Regions from separate parts of the Citrobacter pasteurii genome, predicted to be linked through region 1. Evidence: predicted binding sites of a transcription regulator. Region 1 holds the regulator's gene; each other region holds the start of a gene.
The links. The regulator PhoB, encoded in region 1, activates phosphate uptake and scavenging genes when phosphate is short. The targets are predictions, from matches to a motif close to CTGTCATAAAACTGNCNNAT.

Region 1 (10,796 bases):
GGTTAAAACTTATTGTCAGTGATATTAGTGTGCGCTGGAGGTCACTTGTCGACCCGCTGCGCGATCCCAGATAACGGCCAGGACCACCATCACGACTGTTGGCATCAACCACGCCAGCCCTTGTTCTGCCAGCGGTAAACGCTGGGTCCAGGCTGGTAAGACATCACCAATTGCAGAAGCTTTAATGCCATCAAGGATACCAAAAATCAGGCTGATAAACATCGCAGGTGCAATGACGCGGGAAGAATTATGCCACCATGAGCGGGTAAAGCTTAATACAACCAGTGCGATACATGGCGGATAGATAGCCGTCAGCACCGGAATAGAGATCTGAATCAGATGGCTCAGACCCAGGTTAGAGACCACCATCGAGAAACCGCCAAGGATAAACACCAGCGTACGATAAGACAGCGGAACATACTGCGCGAAGAATTCAGCGCACGCACAGGTCAGGCCAACCGCAGTCACCAGACAGGCGATGAAAATCAACGCCGCCAGCAGGAAGCTGCCTGCACCACCGAAGGTGTGCTGAACATACGCATGCAGAATTGCCGCACCGTTAGCAGATTGATCGACCAGCGTCGCACTGTCTGAACCCAGGCGGAACAGCGCGAGGTACAGCAGCGTTAACCCCACGCCCGCCATCAGGCCAGCCCAGACGGTGTAACGGGTCAACAGACGCGCTTCGGTAACGCCACGCGAGCGGGCGGCGTTAACAATAACAATACCAAATACCATCGCGCCCAGCGTATCCATCGTCAGATAGCCGTTCACAAAGCCATTCGAGAATGCCGCATTTTGATAGGCTTCCATTGCATTGCTGATCGGGCCCGCTGGCCAAACAATCGCCGCCACGGAAAGCACAACCAGCGCCAGAATTTTCAATGGAGCAAGGAAGTTGCCCACGGTATCCAGCAGTTTGCCGGGATACAGTGACACCAGAATCACAATCGCGAAGTACACCACGCTGTAGATGAACAGCGGCAGCGCAGAATCACCGGTCAGCGGTGCAATCCCGACTTCGAAAGAGACCGTCGCGGTACGCGGCGTGGCGAATAATGGCCCCACGGCAAGATAGCAGACGGTAGCCAGCAGCAGACCGGCAACTTTACCGATAGGCGTGCTCAGGCTGTCCACGCCGCCGCCCACTTTCGCCAGTGCGACCACGGTAAGTACCGGCAGGCCCACGGCGGTAATCAGGAAGCCAAAGGCTGCAGTCCAGACGTGCTCGCCTGCCTGCAAACCAACCATTGGGGGGAAAATAATGTTACCTGCACCAACGAACAGTGCAAATGTCATAAATCCCAGAGCGATAATATCGCGCGATTTTAACTGATGGGTCATAAAGTCTTACTGCCTGTGGATGTGGTGTTGAAAACGTTTAATTTTCTGCCTTTCCCTGCGGGATGATACAGCGGCATTTTTAAGCAATTCCAGCGGGAAATTCTCCCTGCCTGGCGCGGCGAAGAATAGTTTTTCGATTTACCGCGTAAATGCAGTCGGTATGACAGCACCTGGAGCGCAATTTAAACGCTTATAACGTTTTAAAGCAAGGTGGGATCTAAAAACCAGAACAATATAGCGATATGAAAAATTGAGCTAGCACAAAACACCATTCCCTGGAAAAAGACATGGGTAATCATGCGAACAAAAAACAATCAAACGTCGTAAAATTCAGGAACTCTTTATTGACTGCAACAAAAAAAGCCAACTTACGCTGGCTTTTGGAAAGATAAGCTTACGAATACGTTTTAACCGCTGTTTTTGGCAATTAAACGTTCCGCGAGCACAAAACTAAAACGAGTCCCTTTGCCTGGTTCGCTGTCGATATTCAAACGGCTGTCGTGATGATGCAGAGCATGCTTCACAATCGCCAGACCTAATCCGCTCCCCCCCGTTTGTCGGGATCGTGCTTTATCTACACGATAAAAACGCTCGGTCAGGCGTGGAATATGCTCGGCGGCAATGCCTGGACCGTTGTCTTCCACACAAAATTCCGCCCCCGAGGCCACATGCTGCCAACGTACGGTAATGTGTGTTCCCGCAGGCGTATGATTCACCGCGTTATAGACGAGATTCGAGATAGCGCTACGCAACTGCTCCTCGTTCCCCCGCACGTTCAGGCTGTTATCAACATCAAAAGTAAACGTATGTTTGTGCTGGCTCAGCGTTTGCGCTTCGTGCTCGACCACGCGCAGCATCATCGGCACATCCACCTTTTCATTGAGCATCATCGCCGGTGCGGCTTCAATTTTCGACAGTGTCAGCAACTGCTTCACTAACCCTTCCATACGGTACGTTTGTTCACGCATGGTATGCAGCGCTTTTTCGCGCGTCGTCCCTTCCAGCGGATGTTCCTGCATCATTTCCAGGTAGCCCTGCAACACCGTCAGCGGGGTACGTAGCTCATGGCTGGCGTTGGCGAAAAAGTTACGTCGTGAACCTTCCAGTTGGTGCATCTGGGTAACGTCGCGCGCCACCATTAGCAGTTGCTTATCGGTGTAGGGCATTACGCGAATTTCCAGATGCCGTCCGGTGTTGAGTACCAGATTAATTGGCCGACTAAAGTCGCGTGTTTTCAGATATTGTGTGAACTCCGGGTAGCGCAACAAGTTAAGAATATTTTGCCCGCTATCATCCGGCCAGCGTAACCCTAAAACCTGCTGTGCCAGTCCGTTACACCAGAAAATACCGCCTTCTTCGGTGGTTAGCACCACTGCGTCGGGTAGCGATTCCGCCCCGCTGCGAAAGCGTTTAATGAGGTTACCCAATTCGCGACGGCGCTTTTTGTTACGCAACTGCATTTGATGCAGGCCGTAGAGCAGTGGCTCCCAACTGCCACGACCCGGTGGAGGCGTCATACTCCTGTCGACCCACAGCCACCAGGACAAACGCAATAAGTTCCAGAAATGCCAGATAAGCAGGCCCGTTACCGACGCCAGTAAAAACCAGGGTAGATAACCAAAAAAAGCGCTAAGGATAAAAGCCGGTATGCAGCAGAGGATCAGCTCCAGTACCAGCCTTTTCCATGACAATCGTTCAAGCAAACGTCTTACTCCATTTACAGCCTAATCCCTCAGGCTCTTATTACTTGCAGTCAGAAGCGGGTCGAAAAGCGATATCCCGTCCCGCGTACCGTCTGCACCATACGATCGTGTCCGCTATGCTCCAGCGCTTTACGCAACCGGCGAATATGCACATCCACTGTCCGGTCTTCCACGTAGACATTGGTTCCCCAGACATGATTGAGGAGTTGTTCACGGCTGTAGACGCGCTCAGGGTGGGTCATAAAGAAGTGCAACAGTTTGAATTCGGTCGGCCCCATATCCAGCGGATCCTCTCCGGTCATCACGCGATGCGAGGTCGGATCAAGGCTTAGCCCCTGCATCTCAATAACCTCTTCCACCGCCATCGGTGAAATACGACGCAGAACCGCTTTAATACGCGCCACCAGCTCCTTGGGAGAAAACGGCTTGGTAATATAATCATCCGCACCGGTTTCCAGACCCCGGACGCGGTCTTCCTCTTCACCTCTCGCCGTCAGCATCATCACGGGGATATCCCGCGTCATCGCTTCCCGCTTGAGGTGTTTAATAAACTGTAGACCCGAGCCGCCGGGAAGCATCCAGTCAAGCAGGACGAGATCCGGCCAGGGTTCATTAAGTTGGTTCACAGCACTGTCATAGTCTTCGGCTTCTACGGGTTGAAAACCGTTTTGCTCGAGCACGAAGCAGACCATTTCACGAATTGGAGCTTCATCTTCTACGACCAGAATACGTCTCGCCATGATTTGCCCTGTTTATAATTAAATCGTTTGCCATCAATACCGTGGCATTATGCGTCACTTTTATGACAGATTTATGAAAAGATAGTCCAGGTTTAACGCAGCCAGGCGAATTATGACAGCCCGGAAACAAGATATTACCGCCCTTGCAAGGTTATAATCTCCGCCATCGTTTTTTTGTCATGGAACTCTTATGCGCATCCTCCACACGTCTGACTGGCATCTGGGCCAAAATTTCTACAGCAAGAGCCGCGCCGCTGAACACCAGGCCTTTCTCGACTGGCTGCTGGAAACGGCACAATCCCATCAGGTGGATGCCATTATTGTGGCAGGCGATATTTTTGATACCGGCTCACCGCCAAGCTATGCCCGTGAGCTGTATAACCGTTTTGTCGTTAATCTGCAGCAAACCGGCTGTCATCTGGTGGTGCTGGCAGGCAACCACGACTCCGTCGCCACGCTCAATGAGTCCCGCGATATTCTGGCGTTTCTCAACACCACGGTCGTGGCCAGCGCGGGCCACGCGCCGCAAGTGCTACCTCAACGCGACGGCACGCCGGGCGCGATCCTTTGCCCGGTTCCTTTTTTACGTCCACGTGACATCATTACCAGTCAGGCGGGGCTAACCGGTCACGAAAAGCAGCAGCATTTATTAGGTGCAATCACCGACTATTACCAACAGCAATATCAGAACGCCAGCGCGCTGCGTGGCGACCAGAATCTGCCGATTATTGCGACAGGGCATCTGACCACCGTCGGCGCCAGTAAAAGTGACGCCGTACGTGATATTTATATTGGGACGCTGGATGCTTTTCCGGCACAAAATTTCCCACCGGCGGATTACATTGCGCTGGGACATATTCACCGGGCGCAGATCATCGGCGGTACAGAACATATTCGCTATTGCGGCTCGCCGATTGCGCTTAGTTTTGACGAGTGCGGCAAAAGCAAATGCGTCCACCTGGTGAGCTTTGAAAACGGTAAGCTGAGCGCCGTTGAGAATCTCACCGTACCGGTCACCCAGCCGCTTGCGGTACTGAAAGGCGATCTCGCCGCCATTACCGCCCAGCTTGAGCAGTGGCGCAACGTACAGCAAGATCCGCCGGTGTGGCTGGATATTGAAATTACCACCGATGACTATCTGCATGATATGCAGCGTAAAATCCAGGCCTTGACCGAAGATTTACCGGTAGAGGTGTTACTGGTGCGCCGCAGTCGGGAACAGCGCGAGCGCATCATGGTCAATGAACGTCGTGAAACATTAAGCGAACTGAGCGTGGCGGAGGTTTTTGACCGCCGCCTGGCGCTGGAAGAACTTGAAGAACCACAGCGTGAGCGGCTTAATCAGCTGTTTAGCGCAACCGTACAGACGCTTGCCGGGGAGGCTGAAGCATGAAAATTCTCAGTCTGCGCCTGAAAAACCTCAACTCCCTGAAAGGGGAATGGAAAGTTGATTTCACGGCAGAGCCTTTTGCCAGCAACGGGCTGTTCGCCATCACCGGTCCAACCGGTGCCGGGAAAACCACCCTGCTGGACGCCATTTGCCTCGCGTTGTACCACGAAACACCACGACTCAATACCGTATCGCAGTCGCAAAACGACCTGATGACCCGCGATACGGCGGAATGTCTGGCCGAAGTTGAATTCGAAGTCAGAGGCGAAGCCTATCGCGCATTCTGGAGCCAGAACCGCGCGCGCAATCAGCCTGAGGGCAATCTGCAGGTTCCGCGTGTCGAACTGGCTCGTTGCGCCGATGGCAAAATTCTCGCCGATAAAGTTAAAGACAAGCTGGAAATGACCGCCGAGCTTACCGGGCTGGATTACGGCCGTTTTACCCGCTCGATGCTGCTGTCTCAGGGGCAGTTTGCCGCATTTCTCAATGCCAAACCGAAAGAGCGCGCCGAACTGCTGGAAGAGCTGACCGGCACAGAGATTTACGGCCAAATCTCCGCCATGGTGTTTGAAAAGCACAAAGCAGCGCGCACGGAGCTGGAAAAACTACAGGCCCAGGCCAGCGGCGTGGCGCTGTTAGCACCAGAGCAGGTACAGTCCCTGACAGAAAGTTTGCAGGTACTTACTGACGAAGAAAAACAGCATCTTACCCGTCAGCAAATCCAGCAACAGCATCTTAATTGGCTCATCCGACAAAATGAGCTGCAGGCAGAAGTAAGCCGCCACCAGCAAGCATTACAGACCGCACAAGAGGCGCAAGATAAAGCACAACCGCAGTTGGCGACACTCAGCCTGGCACATCCCGCCAGAGCATTGCGTCCGTACTGGGAGCGAATTCAGGAACAATCCGCCACGCTCAGCCGAACACGACAGAATATTCAGGAAGTAAATGCTCGCTTACAAAGCAGCTTAGCGCTGCGTGGGCGCATCCGTCAGCGGGCACAAATACAGTCGGCGACTCTGCTCACCGAACAGCAGACGCTAACCGACTGGCTGAACGAACATGACCGTTTCCGCTTATGGAGCAGCGAACTGGCGGGATGGAAAGCGCTATTGGCACAGCAATCTGACGCTAACGACCAGCTACGTCAGTGGCAAAAACTCCGCGACAGCGACGTACGCAAGCTGGATGCACTGCCGCTTCCCTCGCTGTCATTTAGCGCGCAAGAAGTCACGGTAGCGCTGGCGCAGCACTCACAGTTGCGTCTATTCCGCCAGCAACTGAGCAATCTGCATGGACAAATTGCGCCGAAACAAAAACAGCTGGTACAGCTACGCACCACAATACAGCAGCGGCAGCAGGAGCAAGCGCAACGCAACGCGGCCCTGGCAGAAAAACGTCAGCGTTATAAAGATAAAAATCAGCATCTGACCGATGTAAAAACGCTCTGCGAGCAGGAAGCACGGATTAAAGATCTGGAAAGCCAGCGTGCTTTATTGCAATCCGGACAGCCTTGTCCGCTTTGTGGCTCCACGACGCACCCGGCCATTGAGCACTATCAAACACTCGAACTCAGCGTCAATCAGGCGCGGCGTGAAGCATTAGAAAAAGAGGTCAAAACGCTGGCAGATGAGGGGTCAACGCTACGCGGACAGCTCGACGCGATAACCCAGCAGCTACTGCGTGATGAACGCGAGGTACAGACGCTTTCTCAGGAGGAGCAAGCACTTACTCAAGAGTGGCAGACGCTGACTGCCAGCCTGAACATAACGTTGCAACCGCAGGATGATATCGCCCCGTGGCTTGCAGCTCAGGAAGAGCACGAGCAACAGCTTCACCACCTGAGCCTGCGTCATACCTTGCAGGCGCAAATCACCGCGCATACGGAACAGATTACTCAGCTCCAGCAGCATATTGCCCAGCGTCAGGCGACGCTAACCGCCGAACTGGCCCGCCATGGTCTGGCCCTTCCGGCTGAGGGTGACGTCGCCTCATGGCTGAGCGAACGGGCGAACGAAACGCAAATGTGGCAACAGCGCCAGAACGAACTGACCGCATTACAGGCCCGGATTGCCCAGCTTGCGCCACTGCTGGAAACGCTGCCAGAAACCGATGCGCTTTCTGAAAGCGCTGAGGATCTGGTGCTGGAAAACTGGCGGCAGGTGCACGATGACTGCCTCTCATTACAGGGCCAGTGGCAATCGTTGCAACAGCAGGAAGCCCAGGAAGCACAACGCGCAGCAGAGATTCAGGCGCAGTTTGATGCCGCATTGCAGGCCAGTGTTTTTGACGATCGCGACGCCTTCCTTGCCGCCCTGCTGGATGAAGAGGCATTTAACCATCTTGAGCAGCTTAAGCAGTCGCTGGAAGGCCAGCTACAACAGATGCAAACGCTACTTAACCAGGCTCAGCAGGCGCTGGCAACGCATCAGCAGCAACCGCCTGCCGGCGCGGATCTCACACTCACCGTGGAATATCTTCGCGATGCACTGGCACATCTCACGCAACAACTGCGGGATAACACCACGCGCCAGGGCGAAATTCGCCAGCAGCTCAAACAGGATGCAGACAACCGCCAGCAGCAGCAGACACTGATGCTGGAGATTGAAAAGGTCGCACAGCAGGTCGAAGACTGGGGCTATCTGAATGCCCTGATCGGCTCAAAAGAGGGGGATAAATTCCGCAAGTTTGCCCAAGGGCTAACGCTGGATAATCTGGTCTGGCTTGCCAACAACCAGCTAACCCGTCTGCATGGCCGCTATCTGTTGCAACGCAAGGCCAGTGAGGCGCTGGAACTCGAAGTGGTGGATACCTGGCAGGCCGATGCCGTGCGTGATACCCGCACGCTATCCGGCGGCGAGAGCTTCCTCGTGAGCCTGGCGCTGGCGCTGGCGTTGTCCGACCTGGTCAGTCACAAAACACGCATTGACTCCCTGTTCCTCGATGAAGGCTTCGGCACGCTGGATAGCGAAACGCTGGATACCGCCCTCGACGCGCTGGATGCCCTGAACGCCACAGGCAAGACCATTGGCGTGATAAGCCACGTCGAAGCGATGAAAGAACGTATTCCGGTGCAGATTAAGGTGAAAAAAATCAATGGATTAGGCTACAGCAAACTCGACAAGATATTTGCGGTGGAGTAATCGCCCCATGGGTGCGGTTTCACAGGCCGGATAAGCGTAAGCACCATCCGGCATAATACATAGCACGATCGTGAATACACAAAGACGGATATGAAATGGCAATCTCTTTTTCTTATCCGCAAGCTATCCCTTTATTGGCGGCGAGCATTCGACGCAGTGGCGCACATCCTGCGTCTTTATTGTTGGCAGGTAGTATGAAAAAAGTCATTTTCTCTTTAGCCCTCGGGACGTTTGGGTTGGGCATGGCCGAGTTTGGCATTATGGGCGTATTAACCGAACTGGCGCGTGACGTGGGCATTTCTATCCCCGATGCTGGCCATATGATTTCGTTTTACGCCTTTGGCGTTGTCATCGGCGCACCCATTATTGCCGTGTTTTCCAATCGTTTTTCGCTCAAGCATATTCTGCTGTTTCTGGTCACACTCTGTGTCGTCGGTAACGCCATCTTCACCCTCTCTTCCAGCTATTTTATGCTGGCGGTAGGCCGGCTGGTCTCCGGGTTTCCACACGGGGCATTTTTTGGCGTCGGCGCGATTATCCTGTCAAAGCTGGCGCGCCCTGGTAAAGTTACCGCCGCGGTAGCGGGCATGATTTCCGGCATGACCGTCGCCAATCTGATTGGCATTCCTGTTGGCACCTGGCTGAGTCAGACGTTTAGCTGGCGCTACACGTTTCTGCTGATTGCCGTGTTTAACATCGCCGTTATTCTATCGGTTATCTTTTGGGTACCCAACCTCCGTGATGAAGCAAAAGGCAGGCTACGCGAGCAATTTCACTTTCTGAAAAGTCCCGCACCGTGGCTCATTTTCTCCGCCACCATGTTTGGGAACGCCGGTGTTTTTGCCTGGTTCAGCTACGTAAAACCCTACATGATGTACATCTCTGGTTTCTCCGCAACGCTAATGACTTTCATCATGATGCTGGTTGGGCTGGGAATGGTGTTAGGCAACCTGCTGAGCGGTCGACTGTCTGGTCGCTACACGCCGCTACGCATTGCGGTAGTAACCGATTTTGTGATTGTACTGGCTCTGCTGCTGCTGTTTGCATTCGGCGGCATCAAAGCCGCCTCGCTGACGTTCGCCTTTATTTGCTGTGCGGGTCTATTTGCGCTATCAGCACCGCTGCAAATTTTACTGCTACAAAACGCGAAGGGCGGTGAACTGCTGGGAGCGGCCGGTGGGCAAATGGCCTTTAATCTGGGTAGCGCAATTGGCGCTTACTTCGGCGGCTTAATGTTGACGCTGGGCTTTGCCTACAACTACGTCACGATCCCTGCGGCTCTACTGTCTTTTTCCGCGATGTCATCACTGCTGATCTATGGTCGCCTGAAGCGCGGCGTGCAACAACAGGTTGCACCCGCGACGTAAACGTTTATACCTGCGGCCACAGCCAGGCTGCGCCGCGCACGCCACTGGAGTCACCGTGTAACGCCTTGCGCAGAGGCGTTTCACACTCACCGCCAAAAACAAACTGCTTAATCAGTGACGGAACGTTTTGGTACAGCCTGTCGACATTGCTCATTCCGCCGCCCAGCACAATGACATCCGGGTCGAGAATATTCACCACATGCGCTAATGATTTCGCCAGGCGTAATTCATATCGGCTCAGCGCCTGTTCCGCCAGCGCATCCTGTTCGTTTACCAGACGGATAATTTCACTGCCTTTTAGCGGGTTCCCGCTCAGGCGATGATAATCAGTGGCAAAACCGGTCCCTGAGATAAAGGTTTCAATACAGCCTTGTTTACCGCAATAACAGGGTACTTCCTGCCGATAACGCAGCTCATCATCATCCATCCACGGCAGCGGATTATGCCCCCACTCGCCCGCCGTGCCATTCCCACCGGTATGCACCCGGCCATTTAGCGCCACGCCGGAACCACAGCCGGTACCAATAATTACCGCAAACACCGTCTGCGCCCCCGCCGCCGCGCCATCGACCGCTTCAGACACAGCCAGGCAGTTAGCATCGTTTGCCAGGCGGACTTCGCGGTTCAGACGCGCACTTAAGTCTTTGTCAAAAGGCTGCCCGTTAAGCCAGGTCGAGTTGGCATTCTTCACCACTCCGGTGTAGGGCGAAATTGAACCGGGAATGCCCATCCCTACGGTTCCCGTCTGCCCGGTGGCTTTTTCCGCCATCTCCACCAGCGCGGCGATGGTTTCTATGGTTTGTCGATAATCATCACGCGGCGTCGGCAGGCGATGGCGAAAAAGCTGTTCACCCGCATCGCCAAGCGCGATAACTTCCGTTTTCGTACCGCCTAAATCGATACCTATACGCACGGTTTACTCCTCTTCCCGATTAACAATGCAAGCATAGCGACAATTCGCTATCATGCCCGCTGGATTTAACGACAAGGCCGTGGAAATTATCATGCTGTGGTTCAAAAATTTAATGGTTTACCGTCTTAGCCGCGATGTTTCTTTGCGTGCCGAAGAGATGGAAAAACAGCTGGCATCAATGACGTTCACCCCTTGC
Region 2 (10,796 bases), 2.1 Mb from region 1:
ACACGCCGAGAAATATGCGCACCAGTATGACGTCGTCACCTGTATGGAAATGCTGGAACACGTACCAGACCCGCAGTCGGTGGTCAGAGCCTGCGCCAGACTGGTCAAACCCGGCGGCGAAGTATTTTTCTCCACGCTCAACCGTAACGGTAAATCCTGGTTGATGGCCGTGGTCGGCGCGGAATATATTCTGCGCATGGTGCCTAAAGGTACGCACGATGTGAAAAAATTTATTAAGCCGGCTGAATTGTTACAGTGGGTTGACCAGACTGTGCTGAAAGAGCGTCACATGACTGGTCTGCATTACAACCCCATTACCAACACCTTCAAACTGGGCCCCGGCGTGGATGTGAACTATATGGTGCATACCACCGCCAAAAGCGAATAAGCCGGCGCTCATGGCCTGATGACGCTCGATTGTAGGCCGGATAAAGCGCACCAGCGCCGCCATCCGGCACGACTCCGGGCTTTAACGCCTGATGACGCTTCGCTTATCAGCCTACGTGATTACGCATCGCCTACTGATCCTGAGTAGGCGCCTTAGGGCAATTTTTGTGCCAGATCATAAGAACTTTCTTTGCCTTAGATGAAGAAATCAGCACTCGATCAAATTTTCTATTTTTTTTCTCAATTATTGACATCCCCGCCAGGCCTTATAAGACGCGCACTTAGCGATTCTTACCCTTTTGCAACCTCAATTTAACCTCAAAATCAACTCTTGTGCTGAAAAGAATCCCTACTAGAATACTCACCATATAGCGTCTATTTTATCAAACAACCCCTACATATAGTATTTATCCACAGACTTAGTCACAACATGGCACTGTGGATAATATGGGGGATATTTTTTCTTTCACGGACAGGTAAAAAACCACATGAATCAGAGTCTGCTGGTGACAAAGCGTGATGGTAGTACAGAGCGCATCAATCTCGACAAAATCCATCGAGTTCTGGATTGGGCGGCAGAAGGACTGAATAACGTATCGATTTCACAGGTCGAGTTGCGCTCCCACATTCAGTTTTATGACGGTATCAAGACTTCCGATATCCATGAAACAATCATCAAAGCAGCTGCAGACCTGATCTCCCGCGACGCGCCGGATTATCAGTACCTGGCTGCTCGCCTGGCAATTTTCCACCTGCGTAAAAAAGCCTACGGCGAGTTTGAGCCGCCAAAACTGTTCGACCATGTGGTGAAAATGGTTGAAATGGGCAAATACGATAATCATCTGCTGGAAGACTACACGGAAGAAGAGTTCAAGCAGATGGACTCGTTCATCGTGCACGACCGTGATATGACCTTCTCTTATGCTGCGGTGAAGCAGTTAGAGGGCAAATATCTGGTGCAAAACCGTGTGACCGGTGAGATTTATGAAAGCGCACAGTTCCTCTACATTCTGGTCGCTGCCTGCCTGTTTTCTAACTACCCGCGTGAAACCCGTCTGGAATACGTTAAACGTTTCTACGACGCCGTTTCTACGTTCAAAATCTCGCTGCCAACCCCCATCATGTCCGGCGTGCGCACCCCAACCCGTCAGTTCAGTTCCTGTGTACTGATCGAGTGCGGCGACAGCCTGGATTCCATCAACGCCACCTCCAGCGCGATTGTGAAATACGTTTCTCAGCGTGCCGGTATCGGCATTAACGCCGGTCGCATCCGTGCGCTGGGTAGCCCGATTCGCGGCGGTGAAGCGTTCCACACTGGCTGTATTCCGTTCTACAAGCATTTCCAGACTGCGGTGAAATCCTGCTCTCAGGGTGGCGTACGCGGCGGTGCAGCCACGCTGTTCTACCCGATGTGGCATCTGGAAGTAGAAAGCCTGCTGGTGCTGAAAAACAACCGTGGCGTAGAAGGCAACCGCGTCCGTCACATGGACTACGGCGTACAAATCAACAAGCTGATGTATACCCGCCTGCTGAAAGGTGGTGACATCACGCTGTTCAGCCCGTCCGATGTTCCGGGCCTGTACGACGCATTCTTCGCCGATCAGGACGAGTTTGAACGCCTGTACACAAAATATGAAAACGACGACAGCATCCGCAAACAGCGCGTGAAAGCGGTTGAGCTGTTCTCGCTGATGATGCAGGAACGTGCCTCTACTGGTCGTATCTATATTCAGAACGTTGACCACTGCAACACCCACAGCCCGTTTGATCCGGTTGTCGCGCCGGTACGCCAGTCCAACCTGTGCCTGGAAATCGCCCTGCCGACCAAACCGCTGACCGACGTTAACGATGAAAACGGCGAAATTGCGCTGTGTACGCTGTCCGCATTTAACCTGGGCGCTATCGAAAGTCTGGACGAACTGGAAGAGCTGGCCGTACTGGCGGTACGTGCGTTGGATGCGCTGCTCGATTACCAGGATTATCCGATTCCGGCCGCCAAACGCGGTGCGATGGGGCGTCGTACGCTGGGTATTGGCGTTATCAACTATGCCTACTGGCTGGCGAAAAACGGTAAACGCTACTCTGACGGCAGCGCCAATAACCTGACTCACAAAACCTTTGAAGCCATTCAGTATTACCTGCTGAAAGCGTCTAACGAGCTGGCGAAAGAGCAAGGCGCATGCCCATGGTTTAACGAAACCACCTATGCGAAAGGCATTCTGCCGATCGATACCTATAAAAAAGACCTGGATGCTATCGTCAGCGAATCCCTGCATTACAACTGGGAAAGCCTGCGCGAATCAATTAAAACTCACGGTCTGCGTAACTCCACGCTCTCCGCGCTGATGCCGTCCGAGACCTCTTCGCAGATCTCCAACGCCACCAACGGTATTGAACCACCACGCGGTTACGTGAGCATCAAAGCATCGAAAGATGGAATTCTGCGTCAGGTCGTGCCGGACTACGAACACCTGCACGACGCATATGAACTGCTGTGGGAAATGCCGAACAACGACGGCTACCTGCAGCTGGTAGGTATCATGCAGAAATTTATCGATCAGTCGATTTCTGCCAACACCAACTACGATCCGTCGCGCTTCCCGTCCGGAAAAGTACCGATGCAGCAGTTGCTGAAAGACCTGCTCACCGCCTACAAATTTGGTGTCAAAACGCTGTATTATCAGAACACCCGTGACGGTGCGGAAGATTCTCAGGACGATTTGGTGCCATCCATTCAGGATGATGGCTGCGAAAGCGGCGCATGTAAGATCTGATGAATGATGCCGGGTGGCGCTACGCTTACCCGGCCTACGATTGCACGGTTTGTAGGCCGGACAAGGTGCTTGCACCGCCTCCGGCGCTCATCCCACAAAGGATTCACATCAATGGCATACACCACTTTTTCACAGACGAAAAATGACCAGCTTCTGGAACCGATGTTTTTCGGCCAGCCGGTGAACGTCGCCCGCTACGATCAGCAAAAATATGACATCTTCGAAAAACTGATCGAAAAGCAGCTCTCTTTCTTCTGGCGTCCGGAAGAAGTCGACGTTTCACGTGACCGCATTGACTTCCAGGCACTGCCGGAACATGAAAAACATATTTTTATCAGCAACCTGAAGTATCAGACGCTGCTGGACTCTATTCAGGGACGTAGCCCGAACGTGGCGCTACTGCCGCTGATTTCTATCCCTGAGCTGGAAACCTGGGTGGAAACGTGGGCATTTTCCGAAACTATCCACTCCCGCTCTTACACCCACATCATTCGTAACATCGTGAACGATCCCGCGGTGGTGTTCGACGATATCGTCACCAACGAACAGATCCAGAAACGCGCGGAAGGCATTTCCAGCTACTACGATGAGTTGATCGAGATGACCAGCTACTGGCATCTGCTGGGCGAAGGCACGCATACGGTCAATGGTAAAACGGTTGTCGTCAACCTACGTGAACTGAAGAAAAAACTGTATCTGTGCCTGATGAGCGTTAACGCGCTGGAAGCGATTCGCTTCTACGTCAGCTTTGCCTGCTCTTTCGCTTTTGCGGAACGCGAACTGATGGAAGGCAATGCAAAAATCATTCGTCTGATTGCCCGTGATGAAGCCCTGCATCTGACCGGCACCCAGCATATGCTGAACCTGCTGCGCAGCGGCGTGGACGATCCGGAAATGGCGGAAATCGCCGAAGAGTGTAAACAAGAGTGCTATGACCTGTTTGTACAGGCCGCGCTGCAGGAAAAAGAGTGGGCGGATTATCTGTTCCGTGACGGCTCGATGATCGGCCTGAATAAAGACATTCTGTGCCAGTACGTTGAGTACATCACCAATATCCGTATGCAGGCTGTTGGCCTTGATCTGCCATTCCAGACACGCTCGAACCCGATCCCGTGGATCAATACCTGGCTGGTATCCGATAACGTCCAGGTTGCACCGCAGGAAGTCGAAGTCAGCTCTTACCTGGTCGGCCAAATCGACGCCGAAGTTGATACCGACGACCTGAGTAATTTCCAGCTCTGATGGGCCGCGTTACTCTGCGCATCTCTGGCACACAACTGCTGTGCCAGGATGAACACCCTTCCCTGCTCGCCGCGCTCGAATCGCACAACGTTGAAGTCGAGTATCAGTGCCGTGCAGGTTACTGCGGTTCCTGCCGTACCCGCCTGGTGGCGGGACAGGTTGACTGGATTGCCGAACCTCTGGCCTTTATTCAGCCGGGTGAGATATTGCCCTGCTGTTGCCGGGCAAACGGGGATATTGAAATAGAGCTGTAACGCAAGGCGGGAAAAAAACGTTACTGGCAAAAGAGCCGCCGATAGACGGCAGCCCTTTATTTCTCCTGCAGGCATGTAGGAAAACGTTGACAGCAGACGGCCTTATCTAGCAGTTAATCACGTTTCGTCCAATAATGCCTGTGACCGGAGGTGCATCACAGGCCTTATGCCATTACTCTTTATTCAGGAATTTCACTGCTTTGTCGGGGAAGTCGGTGAACAGCCCGTCAACACCCGCTTTGTTATAAAGAATGTCATACAGCTGGTTTACGTCAGTGGTGTAATCCGGCAGTTGATCGGCGCGAACGGTATAAGGATGCACCACCATCTTATTCTGATGTGCGTCCTGCACCATGCCAGTTAACGAGATATTGCCCTTCTTCGACTTCTCATCAATCAGCATGTGGTAGTCCGGCCCAATGCCGTCCGCATACTGCGCAACCTGCTTCATGGCACCCGGTTTAAACATCCAGTCGTAGTTGTAATTCACCCAACTGCCGTCTGGTTTTTTCTCCTGAGTTTCATTCCAGTCAGTGTACGCAATCAACTGCACCAGATTGAGATCCATCCCCATCTTCGGTTCCAGTTCATTTTTGATGCGTTTTAACTCCACAACATCAAAGCACTGCAGATAGACATTGTCTTGTTTACCGGTGTACCCGTACTTTTTCAGCACTTCCAGCGTCTTAGCGGCGATATCCTTCCCTTCCTGGTGATGGAACCACGGCGCTTTCATTTCCGGGTAAATACCGATATTTTTACCGGTTGAATGATTTAATCCCTGAACAAATTCAATTTCTTCTTCGAAAGTGTGCACACGGAAATCAGATTTACCCATCGGGAAACGCCCTGGATATGTCTGTACCTTTTTGCCATTTTCGATATCGAAACCTTCGGTAAATTTCAGCGATTTGATCTCATCCAGCGTAAAGTCGATGGCATAGTAACGCCCATCTTTACGCGCACGATCCGGGAAGCGCTCAGCAACATCGGTGACGCGGTCAAGATAGTGGTCATGCAGGACAACCAGATGATCATCCTTAGTCATCACCAAATCCTGCTCCAGAAAATCCGCGCCCTGAGCATAAGCCATCGCTTTCGCAGGCAGCGTATGCTCCGGTAAATATCCGCTGGCGCCACGGTGCGCAATGACAATTTTATCTGCGGCAACCGCCGCACTGCTCACAACCATACCTGCCAGCATCAGCGCCACGCTGAGACTTTTCAATGTGGTTTTCATCTATTAGCCCCCGTTACGCTTGAGCAGCATCTCTTCGTGATGGCGTTTTTCACCAATCATGACGACTACCAACAGAATAACCGCCAGCACGCTACCGCCAATCATCACCATAAAGCCGCCGTCCCAGCCGAAGAAGTCAACGGTGTAACCGACAATGGCGCTCGCCGCGACAGAACCACCGAGATAACCGAACAGTCCGGTGAAGCCTGCCGCCGTCCCCGCCGCTTTTTTCGGTGCCAGTTCCAGCGCATGCAGACCAATCAACATGACCGGGCCGTAGATCAGGAAGCCGATGATAATCATACAAGCCATATCCACGTTCGGATTGCCTGCCGGGTTCATCCAGTAAACGACCGTCGCGATGGTGACCAGCGTCATAAAGAACACGCCGGTGGCGCCACGGTTACCGCGGAAGACTTTATCCGACATCCAGCCACACAGCAGCGTCCCCGGGATACCGGCATACTCGTACAGGAAGTAAGCCCAGGACGATTTATCCAGTGCAAAATGCTTCACTTCTTTCAGGTAAGTCGGCGACCAGTCCAGGATGCCGTAGCGCAGCAGATAAACAAACACGTTGGCGATAGCGATGTACCACAACAGTTTGTTCGGCAGTACGTACTGCATGAAGATCTGCTTCGCAGTCAGCTCTTCTTCCGCTTTCTCGTTGTAATCGTCCGGATAATCGTTCTTGTACTCTTCGATTGGCGGCAGACCACAGGACTGCGGCGTATCACGCATCAGAGCAAAAGCAAACAGCGCGACGACGATCGCACCGAAAGCAGGCATGTACAGCGCCGCTTTCCAGTCGTTAAACCAGGCCATACCCAGCAGGAACAGCAGCGGAGGCAGACCGCCACCCACGTTATGCGCACAGTTCCAAACGGAAACGATGCCGCCACGCTCTTTCTGCGACCACCAGTGCACCATGGTACGACCACACGGCGGCCAGCCCATCCCCTGGAACCATCCGCAGAGGAACAGCAGCACAAACATCACTGCAATGCTGGATGTCGCCCACGGCACAAAGCCCATAAACAGCATCACCGCAGCAGCCAGAATCAGGCCCGCGGGCAGGAAAACGCGCGGATTCGAGCGATCTGAGACGGACCCCATGATGAATTTCGAAAATCCGTATGCAATGGAGATACCGGACAACGCAAAACCCAGATCGCCACGCGAGAAACCCTGTTCAACCAGATACGGCATGGCCAGAGCAAAGTTCTTACGTACCAGATAGTACGCGGCATAACCGAAAAATATTCCCAGGAAAATCTGCCAGCGCAATCGACGATAAGTCGGATCGATCTCCGCTGCAGCTAAACGCGCTTTATGTGGCGCAGGTTTAAAAATGCTCAACATATATAGTAGCCTCCGTGGCCGTCTTTCATTCGAAGGAAACACTGCAGATTGCCGTAACAACCCTACCGCTCCCAGTGTGGCCGCGATGTTAAGGAAACATTCCAGGCAATAATGTGAATTACAGCACAGATTGTTACACATTTATGACAAATGTTCATAAAAGCGCACGGAATCACGTTTCATTTTCGAATTATGAGCGATTATGCGCGAAATCAAACAATCCATGTTTTTTATGTGGCTAAATGATAAAAAACGAACTGTGAGGAAAAACAATGAAAACTCGCGACTCGCAAACAAGTGACGTGATTATCATTGGTGGAGGAGCAACAGGTGCAGGGATCGCACGCGACTGTGCCCTGCGCGGATTGCGCGTCATCTTAGTAGAACGCCACGATATCGCCACAGGTGCGACCGGGCGCAACCACGGCCTGCTGCACAGCGGTGCACGCTACGCCGTCACCGATGCTGAATCTGCCCGTGAGTGCATCAGCGAAAACCAAATTCTGAAACGTATCGCCCGCCATTGCGTTGAGCCAACGGACGGTCTGTTTATTACCCTGCCGGAGGATGAGCTCTCCTTTCAGGCGACCTTTATTCGCGCCTGTGAAGAAGCAGGGATTCGCGCAGAAGCGATTGACCCTCAGCAGGCACGTATTATCGAACCTTCCGTGAATCCACAGCTGATTGGTGCGGTAAAAGTGCCGGACGGCACGGTTGATCCTTTCCGCTTAACCGCCGCCAACATGCTGGATGCGCGTGAGCATGGCGCGGTTATCTTAACGGCGCATGAAGTGACAGGACTGATTCGCGAAGGCGCGACGGTTTGCGGCGTTAACGTGCGCAATCATCTGACGGGCGAAATGCAGTCTCTGCATGCGCCGGTGGTCGTGAATGCCGCCGGGATCTGGGGCCAGCGCATTGCGGAATATGCCGATCTGAGCATCCGTATGTTCCCGGCCAAAGGTTCGTTGCTGATTATGGATCATCGCATTAACCAGCATGTCATCAACCGCTGCCGTAAACCGTCTGACGCCGATATTCTGGTGCCAGGCGATACCATCTCATTGATCGGTACCACCTCGCAGCACATTGATTACGATGATATCGACAGCAACCGCGTCACCGCAGAAGAAGTCGACATTCTGCTGCGTGAAGGCGAGAAACTGGCGCCGATTATGGCGAAAACGCGCATTTTACGCGCCTACTCCGGCGTACGTCCGCTGGTGGCCAGCGACGACGATCCGACCGGTCGTAACGTCAGCCGTGGGATTGTACTGTTCGATCACGCAGAGCGTGACGGACTGGAAGGGTTTATCACCATTACCGGCGGCAAACTGATGACTTACCGCCTGATGGCGGAATGGGCCACCGATGCTGTTTGCCGTAAGCTGGGCAATACCCAGCCTTGCACAACCGCAGACACCGCGTTGCCTGGCTCACAGGAATCTACCGAGCATACGCTTAAACGCGTTATTTCGTTACCTGCGCCGCTACGCGGTTCAGCTGTCTATCGCCATGGGGATCGTACCCCAGCGTGGCTGAGCGAAGACCGTCAGCACCGCAGCCTGGTCTGTGAATGTGAAGCCGTCACCGCAGGTGAAGTGCAATATGCCGTTGAAAATTTAACCGTCAACAGTTTGCTCGATTTACGTCGTCGCACCCGCGTCGGGATGGGGACGTGTCAGGGCGAATTGTGTGCCTGCCGCGCCGCAGGTTTGCTACAACGTTTTAATGTCACCACCGCCGCACAATCCATTACTCAGCTTTCCGACTTCCTCAACGAACGCTGGAAAGGTGTGCAGCCTATCGCCTGGGGAGATGCACTGCGCGAAAGCGAGTTCACTCGCTGGGTTTATCAAGGGTTGTGTGGTCTGGAAAAGGAGCACCAGGATGAAATTTGATACCGTCATTATCGGCGGCGGCCTCGCTGGACTGCTATGCGGCCTGCAACTGCAAAAAAGCGGACTGCGCTGCACGATTGTTACCCGCGGCCAAAGCGCCCTGCATTTTTCCTCCGGCTCACTGGATTTGCTCAGCAGCTTACCCGATGGTCAACCGGTGACGGATATAGAAGCGGGTTTGAATGCGCTGCGTACTCAGGCACCAGGTCATCCTTATAGCACCATCGGCACGCAGACCGTACTGGCACTGGCGCAGCAGGCGCAGGATCTGTTGGAAGAGTGCGGAACACATTTGCACGGTAAGGTTCATCAGGCTCATCAACGTGTAACACCGTTGGGAACCCTGCGTTCAACCTGGCTTAGTTCAGCAGAGGTGCCGGTCTGGCCGTTATCAGCGCAACGTGTCTGTGTGGTGGGAATTAGCGGCTTACTGGATTTCCAGGCGCACCTTGCCGCGGCCTCACTGCGCCAGCGTAACCTCAGCGTCGAAACGGCTGAAATCGATTTGCCAGAACTGGATGTCCTGCGTGATAACCCAACCGAATTTCGCGCCGTCAACATTGCTCGTCTGTTAGATAACGAAGATAAATGGTCGCTGCTCTATGACGCCCTGCTGCCAATCGCAAAAACCTGCGACATGATAATTATGCCAGCCTGTTTCGGCCTGGCTGACGATCGGCTCTGGAAGTGGCTCAACGACCGCCTGCCCTGCTCACTGATGTTATTACCAACTTTACCGCCGTCAGTGCTGGGCATGCGCCTGCATAACAAATTGCAGCGCCAGTTTGTACGCCAGGGTGGGGTGTGGATGCCAGGTGATGAAGTGAAAAAAATCACCTGTCAGGATAGCGTTGTCAGCGAAATCTGGACCCGCAACCATGCCGATATTCCTTTGCGGCCACGTTTCGCCGTGCTCGCCAGCGGCAGTTTCTTTAGCAGCGGACTGGTTGCCACGCGCGAAGCCGTTCATGAGCCGATTCTCGGTCTGGATGTGCACCAAACCGCCACACGTGCGCAGTGGTATCAGCGTGACGTCTTTGATCCACAACCGTGGCAACAGTTTGGCGTAACCACCGATGCTGAACTGCGTCCATCGCTTGCAGGAAAAACAGTAGAGAATATGTTTGCCATCGGATCGGTACTTGGCGGTTTTGACCCTATCGCCCAGGGTTGCGGAGGCGGAGTGTGCGCAGTGAGCGCTTTACACGCCGCACATCATATTGCGAAACGTGCAGGAGGCCAGCAATGAGCGACACACGTTTTGAAAGTTGTATCAAATGCACGGTGTGCACCACTGCCTGTCCGGTAAGCCGCGTCAACCCAAGCTACCCTGGCCCTAAACAAGCCGGGCCAGACGGCGAACGCCTGCGCCTGAAAGATGGTGCGCTCTATGACGATGCGCTGAAATATTGCATCAACTGCAAACGCTGTGAAGTGGCCTGCCCTTCGGATGTCAAAATTGGCGATATCATTCAACGCGCGCGTGCCAAATACGACACGACGCGTCCGTCGATACGTAACTTTGTCTTAAGCCATACCGATTTGATGGGCAGTGTTTCTACGCCGTTCGCACCCATCGTGAACACCGCGACTTCACTGAAACCAGTGCGCCAGCTTCTTGATTATGCACTAAAAA
Region 3 (10,796 bases), 440 kb from region 1:
TCACGTCAACTTGCTTAATTTGCGGGTCTTTACGGATGGTGAGCGTAGAGCCCATTGACGCAGCAATAATCGCGCCCAGAGCCAGCGTCTGAATAAACGTCAGCGTTTCCCCGAGGAAAATCATCCCAGACACCGCCGCCAGTGCAGGCTCCATACTCATCAGTGTCCCAAAGGTACGTGTAGGCAGTCGCGTTAATGCGATCATTTCCAGCGAATAGGGGAGCGCAGTAGAGAGGACTGCTACCGCTAAGCCCAACGGGAGAATAGACCAGTGCCACAGCGCATCGCCTGCCTGAATGACGCCAATCGGCACGAAAATTAGCGCTGCGATTAATGAGCCAACTGCGACCGTTGCCGGGCCATGCTCTTCCCCTGCGCGTTGCCCGGTAAGAATATAGATAGCCCAACAGGCGCCAGCACCCAATGCCAGCGCGGCACCGGTTAAATCAACGTGAGAAACGTCCTGACCTAACGGCAGCAGGAACCACAGTCCGAGCACGGCCAGCGCAACCCAAATGAAATCCACCGGACGTCGGGATGAAAACAGCGCTACCGCGAGTGGCCCGGTGAACTCCAGCGCCACGGCAATGCCCAGCGGGACGGTCTGAATTGACAGGTAAAAGAGGTAGTTCATTCCACCCAGAGACAAACCGTAAAACAGCAGGGGAAGACGTTGCTCTTTGGCAAAACGTAAACGCCAGGGTTTAAAGAATGCGATAAGGATGAGCGTTCCCAGCGCGAGGCGCAGGGCGGTAACGCCTGGCGCGCCGACGAGAGGGAACAGCGATTTCGCCAGCGATGCGCCGCTTTGAATAGAGGACATAGCTATCAGCAAAACCAAAATAGGCAACCAGACTGGCGCTTTACGTGACGACCCCGGCATCCTTTCTCCTGTCAAATGATGGTTACACACCTTTCCCCGCGGGACGCCGCAGATTTGCTGCGATGCGCGTGAGTTTGTGTATAGAAAAGTAAAACAGCGAGTGTAATGGAAATACGCTCGGCTGGTTGAGTATTCGTTGAAAAAAAAATTACTGAGATCCGTACAATGGCATGAAAACGATGGATTAATAATCTGCGCGATTAGGAATCATCTGGATGAATATGCCGTGTTGTGCGCGCAATAATGGCATAAATCATTAGAAAAGTGATGTTAATTGAAAGAGATAGCGGGTTTCTGAAACGTTCTGTTACATGAAAAGTTTCGTTAGACATCGCGAATCGCAAAGAGTTTCCCATCAGTTTTTGGTATATTTAAAACTTAAGATTTACTTGAAGCACATTTGAGGTGGTTATGAAAAAAATTGCATGTCTTTCAGCACTGGCCGCTGTTCTGGCTTTCTCCGCAGGTACCGCTGTAGCTGCTACTTCTACCGTTACTGGTGGTTACGCTCAGAGCGATGCTCAGGGCGCAGCGAACAAAATGAACGGTTTCAACCTGAAGTATCGTTACGAGCAGGACAACAGCCCGCTGGGTGTGATCGGTTCCTTCACTTACACTGAAAAAGATCGTACCGACTCGTTTGGCGATTACAACAAAACCCAATACTACGGCATCACTGCAGGTCCAGCTTACCGTCTGAATGACTGGGCAAGCGTCTACGGTGTTGTAGGTGTTGGCTACGGTAAATTCCAGGATGCAGCCTCTCCGGCTGACAAACACGACACCAGTGATTACGGTTTCTCTTATGGTGCCGGTGTGCAGTTCAACCCGATCGAAAACGTTGCTCTGGACTTCTCTTACGAGCAGAGCCGTATTCGTAGCGTTGATGTAGGTACCTGGATCGCGGGTGTTGGTTACCGCTTCTAATCACTTCGGTGATATAAAAAATCCGCCTCCTGAGGCGGATTTTTTTTGCCTGCAATTTGAGCTGTTAACGAGATTTGGTCTCAAAGATGTCGGTACCAAGGTGGTTGTAGTCCACCTTCTGCAGCTTAAAGTTAGTGATATACACAGGTCCGGCTTTTTTCTCAGAGATAAAGCGGTAGCTGTTGGTAATTTCCTCCGCGCTGATCCCCGTCCACTGTGAGAAAAAACTCAGGAAATCATTCGCCGAGCGGCGGGCTTTAATCACCCGATGCGCTTTGTCATCGCTGGACAGTACCATAAAGGGCACCTGGAAGTTCTGCTGGAACTGATCGTCATGCGCCAGGTACTGTACCTCTTTTCCGCGCTCTTTAAAGGCGAGGCCATGATCGGAGAAATAGACCATCGAGAAGCTACTGCCGCTGTTACGTAACTGTTCGTAAAGCTGGCGCAGCAGGTCATCCGTCTGCGTCATGGTGTACAGATAACAGGAGGTCTCTTTCGACTGGACGAATGTGTCGTATTTTCCTTGCGTACGATCGCAGGCCTGCGGATGCGAGCCCATTAAATGCAGTACGATGAGCTGCGGCTGAGTGCGTTCGGTGGCCAGTACCTGGGCGGTCATCTTCAACAGCGCCTCGTCACGGGTGTTTTTGTCCGCTTCGAAATCACCGTTTTTGAGGAACTGAACTTCATCTGCTCGCTTCGCAATGCTGGCGATTGCCGTATCGTATTCACCAATCTGTCCCTGATTGGAAAACCACCACGTCTGGAATCCTGCGCGGTTGGCCAGCGTGACAAAGTTATCCTGGAACTGAGGCTTATTATCGACGACCCGGTTTAGCGTTAAGCCGAGCGATTTTTGCGTAGAACCGCTGGCGGCAATGTAATCCGCGAAGATATAGCCGTTAACCGAGCTGGCAAACGGGGTGTTATCCCAGTGGCCGCCAAATGCCCCTAACGCATCGCGGCGGGCGCTTTCGCCGATCACCACCATGTAGGTGTGATACTTCGGCTTCACGGCGGTTACCGTCCAGCTGTCTTTCACGCTCGACAGCTTAGCCATGCGCTCTTGCTCGTCTAGCACTTCGTTATTGTTGACGATAACGTCCTTGGCAAAGCGGAAAACCGGGTAACCGGTATCTTTTAACTTGAAAACGCCGCCCCATGCCAGGTTTTGTACCGGAGTAACAAAGAATGCAACGATGCTGAACAGCAAGCACAGGCTGTCGTACTTGTTCCAGCGACGTTTCTGCTCGTCTTTTTTACGCCGTACGGCGATAACGCCGAGCGCAAAAATAAACACGCCAACCAGATAATTGTACCAGGGGAAGATAGTCAGGATTTCGGTCGACTCTTCCATGTTGGTCGAATGCAGCGCCAACAACGTATTAAAGTTTGGCGAGCCGTAAGCCTGGCCGAACGGAAAGTACATTGCCGCAATCAGCGAGCAAATGCCAATCAGCACTTTCTGCGCGCGCGGCGCACTGCGCCACATCAGCATTAATATACAGGTGAAAGCAATGCTATAGAGCAGGCTAAGCGGATAGCCCAGCGCAAGGTTGATCAGCAGAGACTGTAAGAAATAGAGGCCAGTCCACGGACTAATCGCCCGGCTACGAGCAATGATTGAATCTTTGAGGGTTAAATTCATATGCCACTGTTACAAAAACGCCATGTGCTTACCCTGGCGCTAAGGGTCATTGCCTGCCTGAGAGAGCGAGAAGAGGGAATGGGTCCGCATCCGCGAGCCGCAATATATGCAGGGCTGCGAAAAGATAGAGTGTGTACAAGAGAAGGTCAACTACTACAAAGAAATTGTTTTGCGAGGGACGTGGCAAAACTGACAAAAAGAAGGGTTATTGGTACGAAAACGATCGCCCTATTCGGGTGACGGCAGGAAAAAGCAGCGGCGTACCGCGACGCCGCATTATTTTGCTGAGGATTTATCCTGCTCTGGTTTGCTGTTAATCATGTCACACAGCATAGAGATCAGCATCAACCGTACTTTAAAGGGAGAGTGGCTAAACACGCGTATACACCTCTTAAATTCATTCATATAAACCTCCTGACTTCACGATCCCATCAGTCCTTGAGGGATGTCTTTATTATATACAGATATAGCACAGGCTATATTATATAGCTATTGCTAAAACGTTAATTTTTTGTGCCCGCGCAACTCTGGTTTACAATGAACGCTCTCTAATCAGATGCCGTTAACGCGTCACAGTAACGAGGAAGCAGAATGAGTCGTCGCGCAGGTACGCCAACAACAAAAAAAGTGACGCAATTGGTGAATGTCGAAGAACACGTTGAAGGATTTCGTCAGGTTCGGGAGGCGCATCGCCGCGAGCTGATTGATGACTACGTAGAGCTGATTTCCGATCTCATTATTGAGGTGGGGGAGGCGCGCCAGGTTGATATGGCCGCGCGGCTTGGGGTTTCCCAGCCGACGGTTGCCAAAATGCTTAAGCGCCTTGCTTCAGTCGGGTTGATTGAAATGATTCCCTGGCGGGGTGTGTTTTTAACCGCTGAAGGTGAACGACTGGCTCAGGAGAGTCGGGAGCGTCATCAGATCGTGGAAAATTTCCTGTTGATGTTAGGTATCAGCCCGGAAATTGCCCGTCGCGACGCGGAGGGAATGGAGCATCACGTCAGTAAGGAAACGCTGGAGGCTTTTAGCCGGTTTACGCAACAGCAAGGAACAGGCTCTGAATGAGTTTCCCTTTACTACGCGCTTTGCAGCGCGATCGCTTTTTCCAGCTGTTAATCATCGTCGGGGTTGCACTGAGTCTGTTCACGCCATTTGCGCCCCGTCTGTGGCCGGGGGCCATTGACTGGCACACGATTATTACGCTTAGCGGCCTGATGTTACTGACCAAAGGCGTGGAGCTCAGCGGCTATTTTGATGTGTTAGGGCGCAAGATGACCCGCAGCTTCAATACTGAACGCCAGTTGGCGATATTTATGGTGCTGGCGGCGGCGCTGCTGTCGACGTTTCTGACCAATGATGTGGCGCTATTTATTGTTGTTCCGCTGACGATCACCCTGAAAAAATTGTGCGCTATTCCGGTGAATCGCCTGATTATCTTTGAGGCGCTGGCGGTTAACGCCGGATCGTTGCTGACGCCAATAGGTAACCCGCAAAACATTCTGATGTGGGGGCGTTCTGGCTTGTCATTTGCCGCGTTTACCTGGCAAATGGCGCCGCTTGCGGGAGCCATGATGCTAACGCTGGTGGTGCTGTGCTGGTTCAGTTTCCCGAATAAAGCATTGCATTATCACACCGGTACGTCCGCGCCTGACTGGCAACCGCGTCTGGTGTGGAGCTGTCTGGCGCTGTATATCATCTTCCTGGCGGCACTGGAGTTAAAACAAGAGCTGTGGGGTCTGGCGATCGTCGCCGCAGGGTTCATGGTGCTGGCTCGCCGCGTGATCCTCAGCGTTGACTGGACGTTGCTATTAGTGTTTATGGCGATGTTTATTGATGTGCACTTACTGACGCAACTCCCGGCCTTGCAGGGGATTACCCACCAGATTGACACGCTTTCAGCGCCGGGGCTGTGGTTGACGGCCATTGGCCTGTCGCAGTTTATCAGTAATGTTCCCAGTACGATTTTGCTGCTGAACTACGTCCCGCCGACGCTGCTGCTGGCCTGGGCGGTCAATGTGGGTGGCTTTGGGCTGTTGCCGGGATCGCTGGCGAATCTTATTGCTTTACGCATGGCAAACGACCGCCGGATCTGGTGGCGTTTCCATTGGTATTCGGTGCCGATGCTGATATGGGCGGCGCTGGTGGGGTATGGTTTGTTACTGATGATGTAATTGATGTGGTGTGCCGGATGGCGGCTGGCGCCTAATCGGGCCTACAGTGTTGGTAGGCCCGATAAGCGTAGCGCCATCGGGCATGTATAGCAGATTAGTTCAGACGAACCGGCATACCAGAACGGTTCTGTACCGCCTGCTCAACGACGGCCTGATCGACGTCAGACTGACCGGTGATGCTGGTAATGCTCTTATTCAGCGTAATTGGTACGATTTCCCCGCCTTCAAACTGTGCTTCAGTAGTAGACAGTGGGTTATGTACCTCGATGTAACGGCTGCCGTCTGGTTCGGTAGTGGCTTTTACCGGCTCATCGATAAACTGTACGCGGGTGCCGACCGGCACATTTTCAAACAGGAACTTGATGTCGTCGTTACGCAGACGCACGCAACCGTGGCTGACGCGTAAGCCGACGCCGAAGTTAGCATTGGTACCGTGGATGGCGTACAGACGACCGATATACAGTGCGTACAGACCCATCGGGTTATCCGGACCTGCCGGAACAACGGCTGGCAGTGGTTCACCCGCAGCGCGGTATTCCGCATGCATTTTCGCCGTAGGCGTCCAGGTTGGGCCCGCTTTTTTACGTTCTACTTTGGTGGTCCAGTTGATTGGCGTGTCTTTGCCCAACTGGCCGATACCGATCGGCAGAACAATGACGGTGTTAGTGCCTTTCGGGTAGTAGTACAGACGCATTTCGGCGCTGTTAATCACAATACCTTCATGCACGGTATCCGGCAGGATCAACTGCTGAGGAATGTTCAGCACGGTGCCGCCTTTCGGCAGGAAGGTATCCACGCCTGGGTTAGCTTCCAGCATGTTAGACAGACCCATCTGATACTCTGCCGCAAAATATTCCAGCGGTTGGGTGTTGCCTTCAGGAATCGTGATGACCTGGTTTTGGCCAATCAAACGGCTGCCATCGGTAGGCAGCGGGTACGTGACGGCAGAAGCGGTGTTACAAAAACCAACTATTGCGAGTGCCGCCGCGAAAAGCGTTGTTAATTTCATATTCATGTTCATGTATGCGAGATTCAGTGCCAGGCAGGCTAGTGGGTTGAGATTTATGTAGTGTTGGGCACGCATTATATGTGCATTCTGAGCAACAAGGAATTCGGATGTGTACTAAATCACATTTTTTTCCTTTTGCTTTCACTTTATCTGTGCAGCATGAACGGCGCGATCTTATTGCAGAATTATGGCATAATAAGCGGTTTGTCACATATTTCTTTCTCTTTCAGGATACGCCAGTGTTAGTTTCCAGCAACGTCACCATGCAGTTCGGCAGTAAGCCGCTGTTTGAAAATATTTCCGTCAAATTTGGCGGCGGCAACCGTTACGGCCTGATTGGCGCGAACGGTAGCGGTAAATCCACTTTTATGAAAATTCTCGGCGGCGACCTCGAACCGACGCTGGGCAACGTTTCCCTCGATCCGAATGAGCGCATCGGTAAGTTGCGTCAGGATCAATTCGCCTTTGAAGAATTCACCGTGCTTGACACTGTCATCATGGGTCACGGTGAACTGTGGGAAGTGAAGCAGGAGCGCGATCGCATTTATGCGCTGGCCGAGATGAGCGAAGAAGACGGCTATAAAGTGGCTGACCTCGAAGTTCAGTATGGCGAAATGGACGGCTATTCTGCGGAAGCGCGTGCGGGTGAACTGCTGCTGGGCGTCGGTATTCCGGTAGAGCAGCATTACGGCCCGATGAGTGAAGTCGCCCCCGGCTGGAAACTGCGTGTGCTTCTGGCACAGGCGCTGTTCTCTAACCCGGACATTCTGCTGCTCGACGAACCAACCAACAACCTGGATATCGACACCATCCGCTGGCTCGAGCAGACGCTCAATGAGCGTGACAGCACCATGATCATCATTTCGCACGACCGTCACTTCCTGAACATGGTCTGTACGCACATGGCGGATCTGGACTACGGCGAACTGCGTGTTTATCCGGGCAACTACGACGAATACATGACGGCGGCAACTCAGGCGCGTGAACGTCTGCTGGCCGATAACGCCAAGAAGAAAGCACAGATTGCCGATCTGCAATCCTTCGTCAGCCGCTTTAGCGCCAACGCGTCTAAATCTCGTCAGGCGACCTCTCGTGCGCGCCAGATTGATAAGATCAAGCTCGACGAAGTGAAAGCGTCCAGCCGTCAGAACCCGTTCATCCGCTTCGAACAGGATAAGAAACTGTTCCGTAACGCGCTGGAAGTGGAAGCGCTGGCGAAAGGTTTTGATGAAGGCCCGCTGTTTAAAAACTTCAACCTGCTGCTGGAAGTGGGGGAGAAGGTTGCCATCATTGGTGCCAACGGTGTGGGTAAATCCACTATGCTGAAAACGTTGGTTGGCGATTTGCGGCCGGACAACGGTACCGTGAAGTGGTCTGAAAACGCCCAGGTCGGTTACTACGCGCAGGATCATGAATACGAGTTTGAAAACGATCTGACCGTTTTCGAATGGATGAGCCAGTGGAAACAAGAAGGCGATGATGAGCAGGTTGTGCGCAGTTTCCTTGGCCGTCTGCTGTTCAGCCAGGACGATATCAAGAAACCTGCAAAAGTGCTCTCCGGTGGTGAAAAAGGACGCATGCTGTTCGGTAAGCTGATGATGCAGAAACCGAATATCCTGGTGATGGATGAACCGACCAACCACCTGGATATGGAATCTATCGAGTCGCTGAACATGGCGCTGGAAATGTATCAGGGCACGCTGATCTTTGTTTCTCACGACCGTGAGTTCGTTAGTTCCCTGGCGACCCGCGTGATTGAGATTACGCCGGAACGCGTGATCGACTTCACCGGCAACTACGAAGATTACCTGCGTAGTAAAGGTATTGACGGTTAATTTACCCGTCGTCTTTCGTGTTACAGGTGTGTTGGCTGCACCTGTTCACCCCGGTCACTTACTTATGTAAGCTCCCGGGGATTTACAGGCTGGCCGCCTTCCTGTAACGCGAAATACTTTGGGAAAATTGTGTAAGCTACATATTAAATAATCCCCAGTGCGCGTTTACCGTGGATATTCAAATCCTCCAGCGTAAAGCGTCCTTCCCAGTTACTTTCATAATCTTCACGCGGGAAATCACCCGGCGAGGCGCCTTTTTCCAGCGCAGCTTTCACTTTGTGAGCGTAGGCCAGATTCTTTTCGCACATCGGTGCGGCAGGGATATACATCACGTTGCCCCAACCCTGTTGATTCTCAACCGGCGCAACGGAATGGATCACATCACAATGCCACCACACTGAGTCTCCGGCTTCCAGTTGTGGAATGCTGGTTAGCGCTTCAATCAGCAGCGGATGCCATTGCGCGGAAATCGGCAGCACTCTGCCGGGCGCTACGCCGCAAAGCTCATCTTCCGGCACATCGTCAAGCAATGGGCGTAACAACACATACGCCATCGCTTCAGGAATAGGAACCACGTGCAACAATCCCTGACCTGGCAGCATATCGGACAGCGCAGTCCAGCCCTGGAAGGTACGGAAGACTGAACATTTGGTGGTGTTATCCACCGTGTACTCTTCTACTTCGGTGCGATGCGCAGCCTGCCATGGATCGTAATCGTCCAGCTTACCATTGAAAACATGAGCAAAGACCTGCTGATACGCAGGCAGCAGCCAGCGTTCCAGCGCGCCGGAATCCGTATGCGCCCCGAGACCTTTGGACGTCGTTCCCGGCGGGCGACGGCGGATACGGTCAGGATAGATTACGCTGACATCCGGGTTAAACCACTGTTTACCTTGACTTTCAAAGGTCCACAGGCGATTGAGGAACGACTGCGCGTTAGCCATCTCTTCACTCTGGCGGGCCTGCATTTGCGCCTGTGACCAGTAGATTGGGTAAATTTCAGGCCGTGATGCGCTCAGGGTGCCGAAGAAGTTATCGCCGGGCCCTTTGTAGACGTCATCAAAATGGTTGCGATCCAGGTAATCGAGCATCGACTGATCCCATGCCAGCGCCTGTTCGCGGGGGAAATGCCCTTTAATGACCACGCATCCGCGACGCTTAATTTCTTCACGCTGCTCTGCGCTCACGCGACCCGCTTTGATATCTGCATAGGACAACACAGGCCATACCGGGGAGCCTTGTGCTTTGAGGGCGTTGATTTCCGCCACGCGGGTGGCAATGGCATCGCTCAGTTGATTGAAGATCAACTGAACATCTCCAAGCTGTGCCCGCAGTTGCTGCTTCATCTGACGGATTGCCGCTTTGTGATCGGCGGGCAACGTGTCGCTGGTAAAAGTAAAAGCCATAACCACCTCGCATTAACTTTCATTCGAAACTAAATTTGATTTCAAATGACAATATAAGTTAAAAATAAGTTAATGCAAGTTTAAAAACCTGCTGGTGTGCGCAAAATGGAAAAAGAGTGAAAACCGGGATAAGGGATACCCCGGCTGGCAGGATTAGACGTTAAAAGGCGAAGTGTTATCCAGTACCGCCTGAATCACGTTCAGCGCGCCCTGATGGTTATTATCGTCGGTCTGATAGCGGGCAATAAATTTGATGTTCTCGGCTGCATTAGCCATGGCGAAAGAGTAGTGCGCCATCTTCAGCATTTCCGCGTCGTTGCCGCTATCGCCGATGGCGACGACGTTTTGTGGCGACAGGTTCCAGCGTTTTAGCAGGCGGCTGATCCCGTTGGCCTTATGTAAGCCGGGAATAATCAGGTCGATAAATCCAAAGCCGCTGGTGACGGGCTTCATAATGCCGTCGAGAGCAGTATGCAGATGATCGATAACCAGCGGGATTTGCTGATCAGGCAGATTCAGCGAGAACTTGAACAGCACATCATCAATGTCCTGATAATCCTTTACGGGTTTCAGGCGATGATAATGTTTTGCCATCAACGCGACAAAGGACTCTGGGGCATTTTCGCTGACATAGGCGCTTTGCAGTCCACAGGCCACAAAGTTGAGCTGCTTATCTTTGAGCAATTCGCCAATGACAATGCGTGATTCGTGGCGCGTAAGCTCACCGTGAAACAGTTGTTTGCCATGTTCAAACACCAGCGCCCCGTTCTCGGCGACAAAAGAGATCTCATCTTTGAGTTGCGGGAAAAAGGAGATTAGCTGGTAATACTGGTTGCCGCTGGCCACGACAAATTCAATATCTCGTTTTTTCAGTTCCTGATACTGCGCCATAAAGCGTGCACGATCGTATTGCT

Region 2: the regulator PhoB is predicted to act here: its motif matches at 7,390-7,409, upstream of glpT (glycerol-3-phosphate transporter).
Region 3: the regulator PhoB is predicted to act here: its motif matches at 3,468-3,487, upstream of I6L54_RS17795 (phosphoethanolamine transferase).

The regions. Positions count from the first base shown of each region.
Region 1 is NZ_CP077262.1:4,077,610-4,088,405, forward strand. It holds gene brnQ (branched-chain amino acid transporter carrier protein BrnQ) at 25-1,344, opposite strand; gene phoR (phosphate regulon sensor histidine kinase PhoR) at 1,752-3,047, opposite strand; gene phoB (phosphate response regulator transcription factor PhoB) at 3,098-3,787, opposite strand; gene sbcD (exonuclease subunit SbcD) at 3,978-5,180, shown strand; gene sbcC (exonuclease subunit SbcC) at 5,177-8,320, shown strand; gene araJ (MFS transporter AraJ) at 8,515-9,687, shown strand; gene mak (fructokinase) at 9,692-10,600, opposite strand; gene rdgC (recombination-associated protein RdgC) at 10,692-10,796, shown strand, end outside.
Region 2 is NZ_CP077262.1:1,948,991-1,959,786, reverse strand. It holds gene ubiG (bifunctional 2-polyprenyl-6-hydroxyphenol methylase/3-demethylubiquinol 3-O-methyltransferase UbiG) at 1-388, shown strand, start outside; gene nrdA (class 1a ribonucleoside-diphosphate reductase subunit alpha) at 876-3,161, shown strand; gene nrdB (class Ia ribonucleoside-diphosphate reductase subunit beta) at 3,273-4,403, shown strand; gene yfaE (class I ribonucleotide reductase maintenance protein YfaE) at 4,403-4,657, shown strand; partial or broken gene I6L54_RS24495 (LysR family transcriptional regulator) at 4,675-4,767, shown strand; gene glpQ (glycerophosphodiester phosphodiesterase) at 4,830-5,897, opposite strand; gene glpT (glycerol-3-phosphate transporter) at 5,901-7,259, opposite strand; gene glpA (anaerobic glycerol-3-phosphate dehydrogenase subunit A) at 7,532-9,160, shown strand; gene glpB (glycerol-3-phosphate dehydrogenase subunit GlpB) at 9,150-10,409, shown strand; gene glpC (anaerobic glycerol-3-phosphate dehydrogenase subunit GlpC) at 10,406-10,796, shown strand, end outside.
Region 3 is NZ_CP077262.1:3,636,476-3,647,271, reverse strand. It holds gene rhtA (threonine/homoserine exporter RhtA) at 1-883, opposite strand, end outside; gene ompX (outer membrane protein OmpX) at 1,295-1,810, shown strand; gene I6L54_RS17795 (phosphoethanolamine transferase) at 1,875-3,461, opposite strand; gene mntS (manganase accumulation protein MntS) at 3,738-3,866, opposite strand; gene mntR (manganese-binding transcriptional regulator MntR) at 4,053-4,526, shown strand; gene I6L54_RS17780 (anion transporter) at 4,523-5,632, shown strand; gene ldtB (L,D-transpeptidase) at 5,727-6,647, opposite strand; gene I6L54_RS17770 (ABC-F family ATPase) at 6,881-8,476, shown strand; gene I6L54_RS17765 (DUF1479 domain-containing protein) at 8,620-9,882, opposite strand; gene I6L54_RS17760 (Cof-type HAD-IIB family hydrolase) at 10,036-10,796, opposite strand, start outside.